4 regions of the Mesorhizobium sp. USDA 4132 genome follow, and region 3 is predicted to be linked to each of the others. Evidence: riboswitches for the same ligand, from Rfam matches in the RefSeq annotation. Region 3 holds a riboswitch; each other region holds the start of a gene.
What was found. A riboswitch is a leader RNA that binds a small molecule or an ion and turns the genes downstream of it on or off. The one in region 3 is predicted to bind thiamine pyrophosphate.
Positions count from the first base shown of each region.

Region 1: linked by a shared signal. The riboswitch ahead of ACZ9IU_RS14120 (ABC transporter permease) and the one ahead of thiC (phosphomethylpyrimidine synthase ThiC) in region 3 are both predicted to bind thiamine pyrophosphate.
Region 2: linked by a shared signal. The riboswitch ahead of thiM (hydroxyethylthiazole kinase) and the one ahead of thiC (phosphomethylpyrimidine synthase ThiC) in region 3 are both predicted to bind thiamine pyrophosphate.
Region 4: linked by a shared signal. The riboswitch ahead of thiB (thiamine ABC transporter substrate binding subunit) and the one ahead of thiC (phosphomethylpyrimidine synthase ThiC) in region 3 are both predicted to bind thiamine pyrophosphate.

Region 1 is NZ_JBWCCP010000001.1:2,777,570-2,781,435, reverse strand. It holds gene minD (septum site-determining protein MinD) at 1-804, shown strand, start outside; gene minE (cell division topological specificity factor MinE) at 801-1,061, shown strand; TPP riboswitch at 1,225-1,328, shown strand; gene ACZ9IU_RS14120 (ABC transporter permease) at 1,464-2,246, shown strand; gene ACZ9IU_RS14115 (ABC transporter substrate-binding protein) at 2,243-3,187, shown strand; gene ACZ9IU_RS14110 (NUDIX hydrolase) at 3,285-3,866, shown strand, end outside.
Region 2 is NZ_JBWCCP010000002.1:17,373-21,238, forward strand. It holds gene ACZ9IU_RS22840 (heavy metal translocating P-type ATPase) at 1-2,271, opposite strand, end outside; TPP riboswitch at 2,385-2,480, shown strand; gene thiM (hydroxyethylthiazole kinase) at 2,519-3,340, shown strand; gene thiE (thiamine phosphate synthase) at 3,337-3,866, shown strand, end outside.
Region 3 is NZ_JBWCCP010000001.1:4,414,083-4,417,948, forward strand. It holds gene thiC (phosphomethylpyrimidine synthase ThiC) at 1-1,279, opposite strand, end outside; TPP riboswitch at 1,379-1,510, opposite strand; gene ACZ9IU_RS21905 (acyl carrier protein) at 1,690-1,941, shown strand; gene ACZ9IU_RS21910 (acyl-CoA dehydrogenase family protein) at 1,943-3,124, shown strand; gene ACZ9IU_RS21915 (amino acid--[acyl-carrier-protein] ligase) at 3,171-3,866, shown strand, end outside.
Region 4 is NZ_JBWCCP010000001.1:4,223,706-4,227,571, forward strand. It holds gene ACZ9IU_RS21120 (ABC-F family ATP-binding cassette domain-containing protein) at 1-852, shown strand, start outside; gene ACZ9IU_RS21125 (response regulator) at 1,012-1,461, shown strand; TPP riboswitch at 1,559-1,666, shown strand; gene thiB (thiamine ABC transporter substrate binding subunit) at 1,706-2,716, shown strand; gene thiP (thiamine/thiamine pyrophosphate ABC transporter permease ThiP) at 2,721-3,866, shown strand, end outside.

The DNA of each region.
Region 1 (3,866 bases), 1.6 Mb from region 3:
ATCGTAGTCACTTCAGGCAAGGGCGGGGTTGGCAAGACGACCTCGACTGCCGCACTCGGAGCGGCTCTGGCCCAGCGAAACGAACGGGTTGTCGTCGTCGATTTTGACGTCGGGCTGCGCAACCTCGACCTCGTGATGGGCGCCGAACGTCGGGTCGTTTACGATCTGATCAACGTCATCCAGGGCGAGGCGAAGCTCTCGCAGGCACTGATCCGCGACAAGCGCCTGGAGACGCTGTTCCTGCTGCCGGCATCGCAGACGCGCGACAAGGACAACCTGACGCCCGAGGGCGTGGAGCGGGTCATTACCGAATTGAAGCGGGTCTTCGACTGGGTCATCTGCGATAGCCCTGCCGGTATCGAGAGCGGCGCCACGCTCGCCATGCGCCACGCCGACATGGCTGTGGTGGTCACCAATCCGGAAGTCTCGTCCGTCCGCGACTCGGACCGCATCATCGGTCTGCTGGATTCGAAGACGATGAAGGCCGAGCGCGGCGAGCGGATGGAAAAGCACCTGCTTTTGACGCGTTACGACGCCAACCGTGCGGAACGGGGGGACATGCTGAAGGTCGAGGACGTGCTGGAGATCCTCTCCATCCCGCTCATCGGCATCATCCCCGAAAGCATGGATGTCCTGCGCGCCTCGAATATCGGTGCGCCGGTCACCCTGGCGGACGCACGCAGCGCACCGGCCATGGCCTATTTCGATGCCGCACGCCGGCTTGCAGGAGAAGTTCTGCCGATCACGATCCCCGGGGAAAAGCGGGGGATATTCGGCAAGATCTTCGCACGGAGGGCCGCATGACCATATTCAACCTTTTCCGCAAACAGCGCTCCGCACCCACGGCCCGCGAACGCCTGCAGGTGCTTCTCGCCCACGAACGCTCATCGAACGGCTCGGACCTCGTATCCTTGCTTCGCGAAGAAATCCTTGCGGTGATCGCCAAGCACGTGCAGGTCGACAGCGACAAGGTGCAGGTCAAGATGGACCGCGACGAGAACGTCACGATCCTCGAGATCGACGTCGAGATCCCACTGGATGCCGTCAGCCAGGCTGCCTGAGCCGGCAGCATTCGGCAAACTCGAATTTTGAAACGCGGACAACCTGGTTGTCCGCGTTTCGTATTTCGCTTTCTCGCGCGAAGGAAGACTGGCGACGCGCTGAGTGGAAACGGCCGCCAATCCGGCCCGCTTGACAGGATTGCTGAAAACCGACAGTTATCGTCGTAATTCCGAGGGGGGCATCTTGACGATGCTGAGATGGCGGTGAGCCGGACCCTTGAACCTGATCCGGGTTATGCCGGCGTAGGAACGGAAATAGGCGTCGACCGACGGCACTTTCTCTTCTCCGCTTCACCTGGGTCTCCGTGATTGACTGATCTGGAGATCGACCGATGACATCCATTCTTTCCGTGGTTCCGCGAGGATATCCGGTCCTGGCGTGCAGGTTCGACGCGTAGCATCATGCGCGCGTCCCATGCGGTCATCGGCCTCGTCCTGCTTGTCACGCTCTGGCAAGCGGGCGTCTGGCTGTTTGCTCCGCCCCACTATATTCTGCCGTCGCCTGTAGCCGTCGCGTCCGCCTTCCTGCGGCAGCCTGGTTTCCTGCTGCAGAACAGCGCCGTCACGCTGATCGAAATCGCGCTAGGCCTTGCGATCGGCGCAGGCCTCGGCATTGCCACGGCCTTCGGCGTTGCGGCGCTGCCGCGGCTTGGCCGTCTCGTCTGGCCGATGGTGCTGATCCTGCAGGCCTTTCCCGTCTTCGTACTGGCGCCGATCCTGGTTCTCTGGCTGGGCTTCGGCCTCGCCTCGAAAGTGGCGATGACGACGATCATCATCTTCTTTCCGGTCGCCTCCGCCTTTGCCGACGGCCTTCGCCGCACCGATCAGGAAATCCTCGACGCCGTCTCGCTGGAGGGCGGCAGCCATTGGCAGACGCTGGTGTCGATGCGCGTGCCGCTGGCGATCCCGAGCCTCGTTTCCGGCCTTCGGGTCGCGGCACCCCTGGCGCCGCTCGGGGCGGTCGTCGGCGAGTGGGTCGGGGCATCCGGCGGGCTCGGCTTCGTGATGGTCCAGGCCAATGCCCGCATGCAGACCGACACGGTGTTTGCAGCAATGGTCATACTCGCCATTCTCACCCTCATTTTGCGGCTTCTCATCGACCGGCTGACATCCGGTCTCGCCCCCTGGGCCAGCGAAGCCGACCCTGAATCCTCATCCGCATCAAGGAGTTCCGTCCGATCATGATCCGTATCCTCACCGCGTCCCTCATCGTGCTGGCAAGCCTTGCCACTCCGATTTCTGCGCAGGCGGCCGACAAGCTCAGCGTGCTGCTCGAATGGTTCGTCAATCCGGACCACGCGCCAATGGTCATCGCCAAAGAGCGCGGGCTGTTTGGCGATGCCAATCTCGACGTCGAGCTCATCCCGCCGTCCGATGCCTCCGCGGTGCCGCGGCTGGTTTCGGCGGGCGAGGCGGATATCGGCATCCACTACCAGCCAAACCTCTATCTCGACCACGAAGCGGGTCTGCCGCTCGTGCGGTTCGGTACCCTGGTCGAAACGCCGCTCAACACCGTCACGGTGCTGGCGGACGGTCCGATCAAGAGCCTCAAGGACCTGAAGGGCAAAAAGGTCGGCTTTTCCGTGACCGGTTTCGAGGATGCGATGCTGAAGCGCATGCTGGCTTCGGAAGGGCTTTCCAACGATGACGTGGAGCTGATCAACGTCAACTTTTCGCTGTCGCCGTCGCTGATCGGGGGCAAGGTGGATGCGACGCTTGGCGGTTTCCGCAACTTCGAGCTGACCCAGATGAAGCTGGAAGGCCATGCGGGGCGGGCGTTTTTCCCGGAAGAGCATGGGGTTCCGGCCTATGACGAGCTGATCTTCGTCACCCGCCGCGATTCTACTGGCGACAACCGGCTGCCGCGTTTCCTGCATGCGGTCGAACAGGCCTCGATCTACATCACAAATCATCCGCAGGAGGCCTGGCAGCTTTTCATCAAGGCCTATCCGAGCCTCGACGACGAGTTGAACCGCACCGCGTTCTTCGACACGCTGCCGCGTTTTGCCAAGCGTCCGGCCGCACTCGACCAGGGCCGTTACCAGCGCTTCGCCACCTTCATGAAGGAAACCGGGCTGATCAAGGCAGTGCCTCCGGTCTCCGACGTTGCTGTCGAAATCAAATAGGCCAAGTTGCTGTTATCGTTTGATTTGAGCTCCGGGGTTCGCGTAACGTGATTTTCATGCCAGACAGGCTTTCCACGTTACGTGACCCGGAGTTTGCTTGACCATCGGACTTGCCCATGCGGAACTGATCGCGGTTCTGTCCGCCGTCACCGGCGACGAGCCGCGCGTGATGACGGTACGCTCGGGAGATGCGCTGCCGTCCGGCCCTTTCGAGCTCGGCCATCGCAGCCTGCAGGCCGGGCTTCGCGAATGGGTGGGGGACCAGACGGGCCATCCGCTCGGTTATCTCGAACAGCTCTATACCTTCGCCGACCGCGACCGGACCCATGAGGATGCCGAGGGGCGGACGATCTCGATCAGCTATCTCGGCCTCGTCCGCGAACAGGCCGCACCCGGCGCCGGAAAACCCGGCTGGCACGGCTGGTACGAATACTTCCCCTGGGAGGACCATCGCGGGGGGAGGCCGGAGATACAGGCGGCCATCACCGACCGCCTGCAGGATTGGGTCACTTCGGAAACGGCGCGCCGCGAACACCGCCAGCGCCGCGTCGATTTTGCCTTCGGGCTAGACGGTGCCGCCTGGAACGAGGATCTCGGCCTGCAGCGTTACGAGTTGATGTATGAGGCAGGCCTTGTGACCGAGGCCGGTTGTCCGCCGGCCAAAAATTTCGGTCGATCG
Region 2 (3,866 bases), on a different contig from region 3:
CCGCAGCAGCCGCAACGCATTGATCGTCACCAGCACCGTCGCCCCGGTGTCCGCGAGGATCGCTGGCCACAATCCGGTGATGCCAAGGATGGTCGTCACCAGGAAGACCGCCTTCAGGCCGAGCGCGATCGAGATGTTCTGGTAGATGTTGCGCATCGTCCGCTTCGACAGCGCGATCATCGCGGCGATGTCGCCGACCCGGCCGTGCAGCGTTGCGGCATCGGCGGTTTCCAGTGCCACGTCGGTGCCGCCGCCCATCGCGATGCCGACATCGGCGGCAGCGAGTGCCGGGGCGTCGTTGATGCCGTCGCCAACCTTGCCGACCACGTAACCCTCGCTTTTCAGCTCGCCGACGATGCGGCTCTTGTCTTCCGGCATCAGCTCGGCACGCACCTCGATGCCGAGATCCTTGCCGATCGCGGTCGCGGTGCGGGCATTGTCGCCGGTCAGCATCACGGTCCTGATGCCGGCATCGGTCAGCGCCTTCAGACCGGCCCTAGCGTCGGGACGCGGTTCGTCGCGCATGGCGATGGCACCGGCCAGGACCCCGCCGACGATCAGCACCGAGACGGTCTTGCCCTCGTCGTTGAGGCCGGTGATCCGGCGGGAATGCGCCATCGGCAGCGAGACCCGCTCGGCCGCTGCCTTGGGCGAACCGAAAAACACCTCCTGGCCTTCGACCGTCGCCGTGACACCCTTGCCGCCGAGCGCCCTGGCATCCGTCGCGGTCGGAATCTCGACCTCATCATCGGCAGCCTTGGCAAGGATAGCGACGGCGAGCGGATGGCTGGAGCCCGTTTCGAGCGCGGCGGCAAAGCGCAGCACGTCTTCCGCATTGCGGCCGAAGGCGATTACATCGGTCACCTGGGGCCTGCCGGCCGTCAGCGTGCCGGTCTTGTCGAGCGCGACGGCTGTGATCTTGCCGAGCGTCTCCAGCACCGCGCCACCCTTCATCAGCAGGCCGCGGCGGGCGCCTGACGAGAGCGATGCGGCAATTGCGGCAGGCGTCGAGATGACCAGCGCGCAGGGGCAGCCGATCAACAGGATCGCCAGGCCCTTGTAGACCCACTCGCTCCAGGACGCACCGGCCATAAGCGGCGGCAGGATGGCGACCAGAGCCGCAACCACCACGACGCCCGGCGTGTAATACCGCGAGAACCGGTCGATGAAGCGCTCGGTCGGGGCCTTGCTCTCCTGCGCCTCCTCGACCAGCCGCACGACGCGGGCGATGGTGTTGTCCTCGGCAGCCGCGGTGACGCGAATCCGCAAGGCGGCATCGCCGTTGATCGTGCCGGCAAAAACCGCGTCGTCGATGCCCTTGGCAACCGGCGTGCTTTCGCCCGTCACCGGCGCTTCGTCGATCGCGCTCTCGCCGGCGATGATGACGCCGTCCGCCGAAATGCGGTCGCCGGGACGCACGAGGATGATCGCGCCGACGGCAAGGCGATCGGCCGGTACTTCGCGGGTCTGGCCGTTTTCTTCGAGCAGCGCGTTTTTCGGCACCAGCGCCGTCAGACTCTGGATGCTTTGGCGCGCCTTGCCGGCCGCGACCCCTTCCAGCAATTCGCCGATGAGGAAGAGGAAAACCACGGCGGCGGCCTCTTCCGACGCATTGATGACAACGGCGCCGACGGCGGCGATCGTCATCAGCATCTCGATCGAAAACGGCGTGCCAGCGAGTGCTGCCATAATGGCGCGGCGGGCGATCGGCACGAGGCCGATCAGCATTGCGGCGGTGAAGATATAGGTGTCATAGGCCGGGAGGAGATGGCCGATCCCGTAAGCCACCGCCAACGCAATGCCGACCAGGATGGTCAGGCGGCCCTTGGCGGATTTCCACCACGGCCCATCCATCGGCCCGTGATCATGGCCGTGCAGGCCTTCGATTTCCGTCGTGCCGCGGTCGTGGTGGGAATGATCGTGCCCGCCGTCGTGGGCGTGATGGTGGTCGTGCGGCTGGCCGATCTCCCCCCTTGAGGGGGAGATGCCCGGCAGGGCAGAGGGGGGTAAGCCCTCGACACCGCGCCGCCGCGCATCCTCACCGGCCTTCTGACCCAGCGCCCTGAGCGAATACCCAAGCCCCACGACCTTCTTCTCGATCGCGCCGAGATCGCCGGACCCGTCGTGCTTCACCGTCATCGTGCCCGACGCAACCGAAACGGACACGTCCTCGACGCCCGGCATGCGGCGAACCGCGGTGTCGATCTTCGTCGCGCAGCTGGCGCAATCCATGCCGCCAACCTTGTATCGTGCCTGCGTGGTGGTGCTCATCGTCTCATTCCCATTGGATCGAGCCCCGTCTCTACAACCTCTAGCGACTAGAGCTGCAAGGCCCAAAATCAGAAAAAATCACTGGCGAAGCGCATTATCTTTGCTGTAAGCCATGGTGAAGACAGGGGCGTCCGGCAAAACCGGGCTGAGAAGCACCCTTAGAACCTGAACCAGATCATGCTGGCGGAGGGAGTCGTCCGGGCGTTCAACATTGCGCCCTGCGCCTGCCCCGCCGAACGAGGCAGACATGCAGACGACAATGCCCCTTGGGACCCTTGCAGAGACCCCCGGCCAGCTGCTGACGGCAATGCGAGCGAAAAACCCGCTCGTCCAGAACATCACCAATTTCGTGGCGATGAATATCGCCGCCAATGTGATGCTGGCGGCCGGCGCCTCGCCCGCCATGGTGCATACCAAGGAAGAAGCCGGCGAGTTCGCCCGCATCGCTGCGGCCCTGACGGTCAATATCGGCACCCTGTCGCCGGACTTCCTGGCCGGCATGAAGGCCGCGGCCGCCTCCGCCACAAACGCCGGCAAGCCATGGGTGCTCGACCCCGTCGCCCATTACGCCACCGCCTATCGCCGCGCCGCACTCGCCGAGCTGATGGAACTGAGGCCCACGGTCATTCGCGGCAACGCCTCGGAAATCATCGCGCTGGCCGGCAGCCAGTCGAGCGGCCATGGCGTCGACAGCGGCGACAGCGTCGCGGCAGCCGAAAGCTCGGCCATCGCCATCGCCCGGCAGCAGGCCTGCGTGGTGGCTGTTACCGGCGAGGTGGATTTCGTCACCGACGGCCGGCGTTCGGTCCGCATCCTCGGCGGCTCCGCCCTGATGCCGCGGGTGACCGCGCTCGGCTGCTCGCTCACCTGCCTGGTCGGCGCCTTTGCGGCAAGCACGGACGATCCCTTCGAGGCGACGGTCGCCGCACTCGCGATGTTCGCGGTCGCGGGCGAGGAAGCGGCCTTCACCGCCTCCGGTCCCGGCTTCTTCTCGCCGATCTTCCTCGACCGCCTCGCGGCGCTGACCGGCGAGACGCTCGATGCCCAGGCAAGGGTCGTCGCAGCATGACCAAAACCTTCGACCTTTCCGTCTACCTCGTCCTCGATCCCGATCTCTGCCGCGAGATCGGCATGGTCGAGACGGCAAGGCTTGCCGTCGCCGGCGGCACCACCATGGTCCAGCTGCGCGACAAGCAGGCGGACACGGCAAAAATGATCGAAACCGGCCGGGCGCTGAAGGCGGTACTTTCCGGAACCGGCGTGCCCCTGATCATCAACGACGACGTGGAGGCAGCAATCGCGATCGGCGCCGAAGGCCTGCATGTCGGCCAGAGCGACATGGCGGCAGTGATAGCGCGGCAGCGTGCCGGCCATGGCATGATCCTCGGCCTTTCGGTCGAGACCGAGGACCTGGCGCGGCGAGTGGATTCGTCGATCGTCGATTATGTCGGCATCGGTCCGGTGTTTGCGACCAATACGAAGCCCGACCATAAACAACCGATCGGTTTCGACGGGCTTGCGCGCATCGTCACCATGGCGCCGGTTCCGGCAGTCGCGATCGGCGGCGTCAAGGCGCAACATGCCGGCCCGGCACT
Region 3 (3,866 bases):
GCTTGTCCATGTTCGCCTTGATCTTGTGCATCGGCACATGGCCGGGGCCTTCGATCATCACCTGGCAATCCTTCGCCCAGGCGATCTTCGTCAGCTCGCCGAGCGTTTCCAGTTCCGCAAACTGCGCCGCGTCGTTGGCATCGGCGATCGAACCCGGGCGAAGACCGTCGCCGAGCGAGAACGAGACGTCGTAGGCGCGGGCGATGTCGCAGATTTCCTCAAAGTGCTCGTAGAGGAAACTCTCCTTGTGGTGATGCAGGCACCATTTGGCCATGATCGAGCCGCCACGGGAAACGATGCCGGTGACGCGATTGACGGTGAGCGGAATATAGGCGAGCCGCACGCCCGCGTGGATGGTGAAATAGTCGACGCCCTGTTCCGCCTGTTCGATCAGCGTATCGCGATAGACCTCCCAGGTCAGGTCCTCGGCAATGCCGTTCACCTTTTCGAGCGCCTGGTAGAGCGGCACCGTGCCGATCGGAACAGGTGAATTGCGGATGATCCAGTCGCGGATATTGTGGATGTTGCGGCCGGTCGACAGATCCATGACCGTATCGGCGCCCCAGCGGATCGCCCAGACCATCTTCTCGACCTCCTCCGCCATGGACGAGGTGACGGCCGAATTGCCGATATTGGCATTGATCTTCACCAGGAAATTCCGACCGATGATCATCGGTTCGGATTCGGGGTGGTTGATGTTGGCGGGAATGATCGCCCGGCCTTCCGCGACTTCGCGGCGAACGAATTCCGGCGTCACGAAATCCGGCACATGGGCGCCGAAACTTTCGCCGTCGCGGACGAGCGGTTCCCTGGCCGCCTGCCGGCCGAGGTTTTCGCGGATGGCGACGAATTCCATCTCCGGCGTGATGATGCCGGCCCGCGCATAGGCAAGCTGGGTGACGGCCCTGCCAGCCTTGGCCTTGAAAGGCTGGTTGCGGACCGGGAATTCCGGCGTCAGCCGGTCGCCGGAGACGAAGCCATTGTCCTCCGGCCTGACGATCCGGCCCTCATAGGCCTCGACATCGCCACGGGCCGAAATCCAGTCTTCGCGCAGGCGCGGCAGGCCGGCATCGATGCTGATCGCGGCACCTTCGACGGTATAGGGGCCGGAGGAATCGTAGACGGTCACCGGAGGTTCGCCGGAGGTCGGATGCAATGCGATCTGCCGCATCGGCACGCGGATGTCCGGATGGATCGTTCCCGCTTTCAGGACTTTCGTGGAGGCGGGAAGCGGGCCGGTGGTGACGACCGGGGTGAGCTTGGTGGTCGCAATATTCATGGTTCGAGGCTCCAAGGTTTGACGTTTGGAGACCCAGTTCCAGAGTTGGAATGATGGAAGAACACGTTGGAATCCGAAGGACGGTTTCCCGCCCTCGCTGCCGCAGCGCTCGCACCGTCCCTACGCCAGTATGAACTGGATCAGGTTCAACGGGTCACTGCGCCTCGGGCGGCCAAACCGGCCCGACCAGCAGTATCTCAGCCCCTTGACGGGACCCCCCTGGTGAATGCGGCCATCAGAAACCTGCCGATCGCGCATGTCAAGCCGGTCCCTGCCTGCGTCGATAGGTCGAGTTTTAACGAATCCCGCAGCTCCAAATTGATGACGTTTATTACCGGAATCTTATGCTATCTTGCGCGATAACGTCCCTAGCGATGAGCGCAGAATTCGAACGATCGGGAGATGTCGAGATGAACGAGACCATTCGCGGATTGCTGACACGGGTGGGCGGCCTTCCGGTCGCCGTGACGGAGCTGGAAGACGCTGCCGATCTTTATGCAGCCGGGCTTTCCTCCTTCGCATCGGTGCAGCTGATGCTGGGCCTGGAAGAGGCCTTCGACATCGAATTCCCGGATAGCCTTTTGAACCGCAAGTCCTTCGCCAGCATCGCGGCGATCGAGCAGACGGTTTCCCACATCTTGAAAGCCTCCGAGGCCGCCTGAGATGAACCTTCCCGTCTTTGCCGCCGACATGAGCCTCAGCGCCCGCGCTCACCGCGTGGCGGCCGTGGCGGCTGAATTCGCCGAACGCGTCGACCATGACGGCCGCTTCCCCCGCGAAGCGGTCGATGCAATGAAGGCCGAGCGCCTCATCGGCATCCAGATCCCGGTCGCATTCGGCGGCGAGGGTGCTTCCATCACCGAGATTGCCGAGGTCTGCGCCATCCTGGGACAGTCCTGTGCCTCGAGCGCCATGGTTTTCGCCATGCACCAGATCAAGGTTTCGAGCCTCGTGGTGCACGGGGCCGACAGCGCCTGGCACATGGATTTCATGCGCGAGCTCGCCGACCGCCAGCTTCTCGTCGCCTCCGCGACGACCGAGGCCGGCATCGGCGGCAATATGCGCAACTCGATCTGCGCCATCGAGGTCGACGGCGACACCTGCCGGCTGACCAAGGACGCGACGGTGATTTCCTATGGCGCCCACGCCGATGTCATCATGATCACCTCGCGCTCGAACGAGAAGGCCGCCCCGACCGACCAGGTCATGACCGTCTTCAAACAGGGCCAATATACCCTACAGAAGACCGTCGACTGGGATACGCTCGGCATGCGCGGCACCTGCTCCGACGGCTTCCTCTTCAATGGCGAAGCACCTTCGGTCCAGATTTTCCCGAAACCGTTCGCCGAAATCGCGGCGCAGTCGATGCTCGCTACCTCGCATCTCCTCTGGAGTGCTGTCTGGTACGGCATTGCCGCCGACGCGGTCCTGCGCGCCCAGGCTTTCGTGCGCGCCGCGGCCCGCAAGGCGGGCGGCACCCAGCCGCCCGGCGCGCTGAGGCTCGCCGAAGCGTCGAACCTGCTGCAGCTGCTCAAGGGCAATATCCTGTCGGGCCTCAAGACCTACGCGGATGCGAAACACGATCCCGACAAACTGTCGTCCATGGCCTTTTCGATCGCCATGAACAATATCAAGCTCGCCTCTTCCGAGACGATCCTGACCATCATCAACCAGACGATGATCATCTGCGGCATCATGGGCTACAAGAACGGTACGCCCTATAGTCTCGGACGGCATCTTCGCGACGCGCACTCCGCCCAGCTGATGATTTCCAACGACCGCATTCTCGGCAATACGTCGACCATGCTGCTCGTTCAAAAACCGGACACCAGCCTGCTCGGCTGACGCCCCATCACTTCAGATGTAATCGTTTAAAGAATGAGGTGAATCCATGGATCTGCAAGTTTCCTTTCTCGACCGCCTGTTCGACGCTGGCCTGCTGATCGAGACCGGCGTCGACGGACTGTATGGCCGCAGCGGCCAGTTCGAAGACGTTATTGCCGCCTTCGAGCGGCTGATCGACAAGGTCGGCGGTGCCGACGGTGCGGAGGTGATGCGCTTCCCGCCGGGCATGAACCGTGCCTTCTTTGAGACCAGCGGCTATATGAAGAGCTTTCCGCAGCTCGCCGGCACGGTTCACTCGTTCTGCGGCAACGAACTCGACCACATGAGCCTGCTGAAATGCATGGAAGTCGGCGAGGAGGACTGGACCAAGGGCCAAGAAGCGACCGACATCGTGCTGACGCCGGCGGCCTGCTATCCGCTCTACCCAACCGTCGCGCGCCGCGGCAACCTGCCCGCCGGCGGCGGTCTTTTCGACCTGCAGAGCTACTGCTTCCGCCACGAGCCCTCCAAGGATCCGGCCCGCCAGCAGCTTTTCCGCATGCGCGAATATGTCTGCATGGGGACCGAACAACACGTGACCGATTTCCGCCAGCTGTGGATGGACCGGGGCGTCGAGATGATGAAGTCCGTCGGCCTCGACGTCACCATCGACATCGCCAACGATCCTTTCTTCGGCCGCGCCGGCAAGATGCTGGTCAACAACCAGCGCGATCAGAACCTGAAGTTCGAACTGCTGATCCCC
Region 4 (3,866 bases), 190 kb from region 3:
CTGAAGATGCTGACCGGCCAGCTGGCGCCTGACACCGGCACCGTCAAACTCGGCACCAACCTCGAAATCGCCACGCTCGACCAGAAGCGCGAGGATCTGAACCCCGAGGACACGCTGTCCCACTATCTGACGGACGGACGCGGCGAGACGCTGCTTGTCAACGGCGAGCAGCGGCATGTCGCAGGTTACATGAAGGACTTCCTGTTCCAGCCGGAGCAGATCAGGACGCCGATCAAGAACCTGTCGGGCGGCGAGCGCGCCCGGCTGATGCTCGCCCGCATCATGGCGCGGCCTTCCAACCTACTGATACTGGACGAACCGACCAACGACCTCGACATCGAGACGCTGGACCTGCTGCAGGAAATCGTCGCCGGCTATTCCGGCACCGTCATCCTCGTCAGCCACGACCGCGACTTCCTCGACCGCACCGTGACCTCAACCATCGCCCCCGCCAATCCGGACGCACCGGACGGCCGCTGGATCGAATATGCCGGCGGCTACACGGATATGCTGGCGCAGCGGAAGGGTGCGTTGGAGGAAAGGCGCCGCACGGAAAAAGCTGACAGGGCAAAAACCGATACCGCGGCTTCGGTTTCCGGCACGTCCAAGGGCAAAGGCAAACTTTCCTTCAAGCAGAAATTCGCGCTCGAGAACCTGCCTAAGGAAATGGCGAAAGCCGAAGCCGAGATCGTCGCCCGCGAGAAGAAGATGGCCGACCCCAACCTCTTCACCAAGGATCCCGCGGCCTTCAACAAACTGGCCGCGGAGATGGAAAAGCTGCGCCAAAGCATCAGCAAAATGGAAGAAGAATGGCTGGAACTCGAAATGCTGCGTGAGGAAATTGAAGGCTAATTTGCGATTTGTTAAGCTTAACAAATAGTTAGCTGAAAAAATATTTGTCGCGGAGCGGAACATATGATGTCGCGGGGCGTTCTGGGTGTGAACATTGGTCGAAATGTCCCGGGGACGGATCGGCCTGCCCGGAACCGATCAACCGAATGGGGACATCCAATGCTGACAAATGTTACGCGTCGTCGGCTGGCCACTGAGGCGATGAATCAAAGAGTTATGATTGTCGAAGACGAGTTTCTGATCGCGCTCGATGTTGCCGAGACGATCGAAGCCATGGGCCTGAAAGTCGCTGGTTTTGCCAATGCCCGCAAACACGCCCTGGCGCTCGCCGCCTATGCCGATATCGCCCTGGTCGATGTCAATCTTTCGGACGGCCGGACTGGCCCGGAGATCGGCCGGGAGCTTGCCGAGCAATATGGCATCACCGTCGTCTTCATGACCGGTAATCCGGAGGATGTGGAGGACGGTGTCAAAGGCTCGCTCGGCGTCCTCACCAAACCGGTTATGCCTGACGTAGTTGAGAAGACGATCGACTACGCCGTTGCCAATCGGCTCGGCGGCATGGCCATCGTCCCGCGTGAACTGAAAGTGTTTCCGCAAAACCACTGAGCAATGAATCACCGAGCCATGTTGCTCCCGCCGAATGCGCCTTGAGCCGGCCGCAGACCGCCTCTTGCCAGCCATTCGCCTCGCCGCTAAATCTGATCCTGCTCTAACGGGGTGCCGCACGTTTTGGTGCGGCTGAGAGGCCTCTGGCCAACCCGCGGAACCTGATCCGGTTAACACCGGCGGAGGGATTAGACGGCTCTTCATCAGCGCCTATTCCCCTTTGTCACCAAACGAGGAGACGCTGATGCGCAGCACCATTCTTTCGATATTCGCGGCCGCTGCCGCCCTTTCCCTTTCCGCGCCGGCCGAAGCGCAGCAAAAGACGCTGACCGTCTACACCTATGAGAGCTTCATCTCTGATTGGGGTCCAGGGCCCAAGGTCAAGGAAACCTTCGAGAAGACCTGCGCCTGCAAGCTCAATTTCGTCGGCGTCGCCGACGGTGTGGCGCTTCTGACCCGCCTGAAACTGGAAGGCAAAGGCACCGACGCCGATATCGTGCTCGGCCTCGATACCAACCTGATCTCCGAGGCGAAGGCGACCGGTCTGTTCGAGCCGCACGGGCTCGACGCCGCCGCGGCCAAGGTCCCCGGCAATTACAGCGACGACACCTTCATCCCCTACGACTACGGCCATTTCGCCGTTGTCTACGATACCCAGGCGATGAAGAACCCGCCGAGAAGCCTCAAGGAGTTGGTAGACGGCGATCCGGCGCAGAAGATCGCCATCGAGGACCCGCGCACGTCGACACCCGGCCTCGGCCTGCTCCTCTGGGTGAAATCGGTCTATGGCGACCAGGCGCCGGAGGCCTGGGCCAAGCTCAGGAAACGCGTGTTGACCGTTACGCCAGGCTGGTCGGAGGCCTATGGCCTGTTCACCAAGGGCGAAGTGCCGATGGTGTTTTCCTACACGACTTCGCCAGCCTATCACGTGATCGAGGAGAAGACGGACCGCTACCAGGCTGCCTCCTTCTCCGAAGGCCATTACATCCAGATCGAAGTCGCCGGTATGTTGAAGGGGGCGAAGGAAAAGGATCTGGCGAAACAGTTCCTGAAATTCATGGTTTCGCCGGCCTTCCAGGACATCATCCCGACCACCAACTGGATGATGCCAGCCGCCAAGACCTCGCAGCCGCTCCCGGACGCATTCAACAAACTGGTGCAGCCGACGAAAACTTTCCTGATGGGGTCGGACGAGGTGGCCAAGAACCGGCAGGCCTGGATCGACGAATGGCTGACCGCCATGAGCCTGAACTGATCCCATGCTGACGAGGGCCGAGCGAAGACGCGGGATAGGTTGGGGGCTGCTGAGCATCGCCGGCATCGCCCTCTTCGTCGGCATCGCGGTTGCCGCCCTTCTCTCCTGGGACACCGGCAACACCCAAAGCCGGCTGTTCACCGCCTATACCTGGCGGATCCTGCGTTTCACCCTTCTGCAGGCGGTTCTTTCGACACTGCTGTCGGTCGTCTTCGCCCTTCCCGTCGCACTCGCGCTTGCACGCCGGCCGCGCTTTCCGGGCCGTGTATGGGTCATCCGGCTCATGGCATTGCCGATGGGCCTGCCGGTGCTGATCGGCGCGCTCGGCCTGATCGGCATCTGGGGCCGGCAAGGGGTGATGAACAGCCTGCTATTGAAACTCGGCTTAGAACATCCGGTCAGCATTTACGGGCTTTCCGGCATATTGCTCGCACATGTGTTCTTCAACCTGCCGCTCGCCGCGAGACTGCTGCTTGCCGCGCTGGAGCGCCTGCCGGCGGAATACTGGCTGCTCTCCTCCAGCCTCGGGATGAAACCCTTCTCCGTTTTCCGTTTCATCGAGTGGCCGGCGGCGTGGCGCGTCATCCCCGGCATTGCCGGCCTGATCTTCATGCTCTGCGCCACGAGCTTCACGCTCGTCCTGGTGCTCGGCGGCGGGCCGGCCGCGACCACGCTCGAAGTGGCGATCTACCAGTCGCTGCGTTTCGATTTCGATCCGCCCCGCGCCATAGCGCTGTCGCTGCTGCAGATCGGCATGACGGCGCTGGTCCTGATTGGGATTTCGCTGTTTCCAGCCCCTGACGACGCTGGCATCACGGCCGGCCGGGCGACACGCCGGTTCGATGGCCGGACCTTGCCCGCACGGCTTTGGGATGTGCTGTCTATCCTGCTTGCAACGATATTCCTGCTCCTGCCGCTTGCCTCGATCGTCGGTGCCGGCGCCCAGGCCAATCTCTGGAGCCTCGCCACTAGCCCCGCCTTCCTGCGCGCCGCCTGGACCAGTTTCACGATCGCGCTTTCCGCAGGCCTGCTTGCCGTCCTGACCTCCCTGGCTATCATTGCCGGACGCGGGGCAATAGCCGACATGAAGAGGCCCGCCGGAACGGCCAGGGCGTTTTCCCTGTCCTTGGGTGGGATGTCCTCGCTGGTG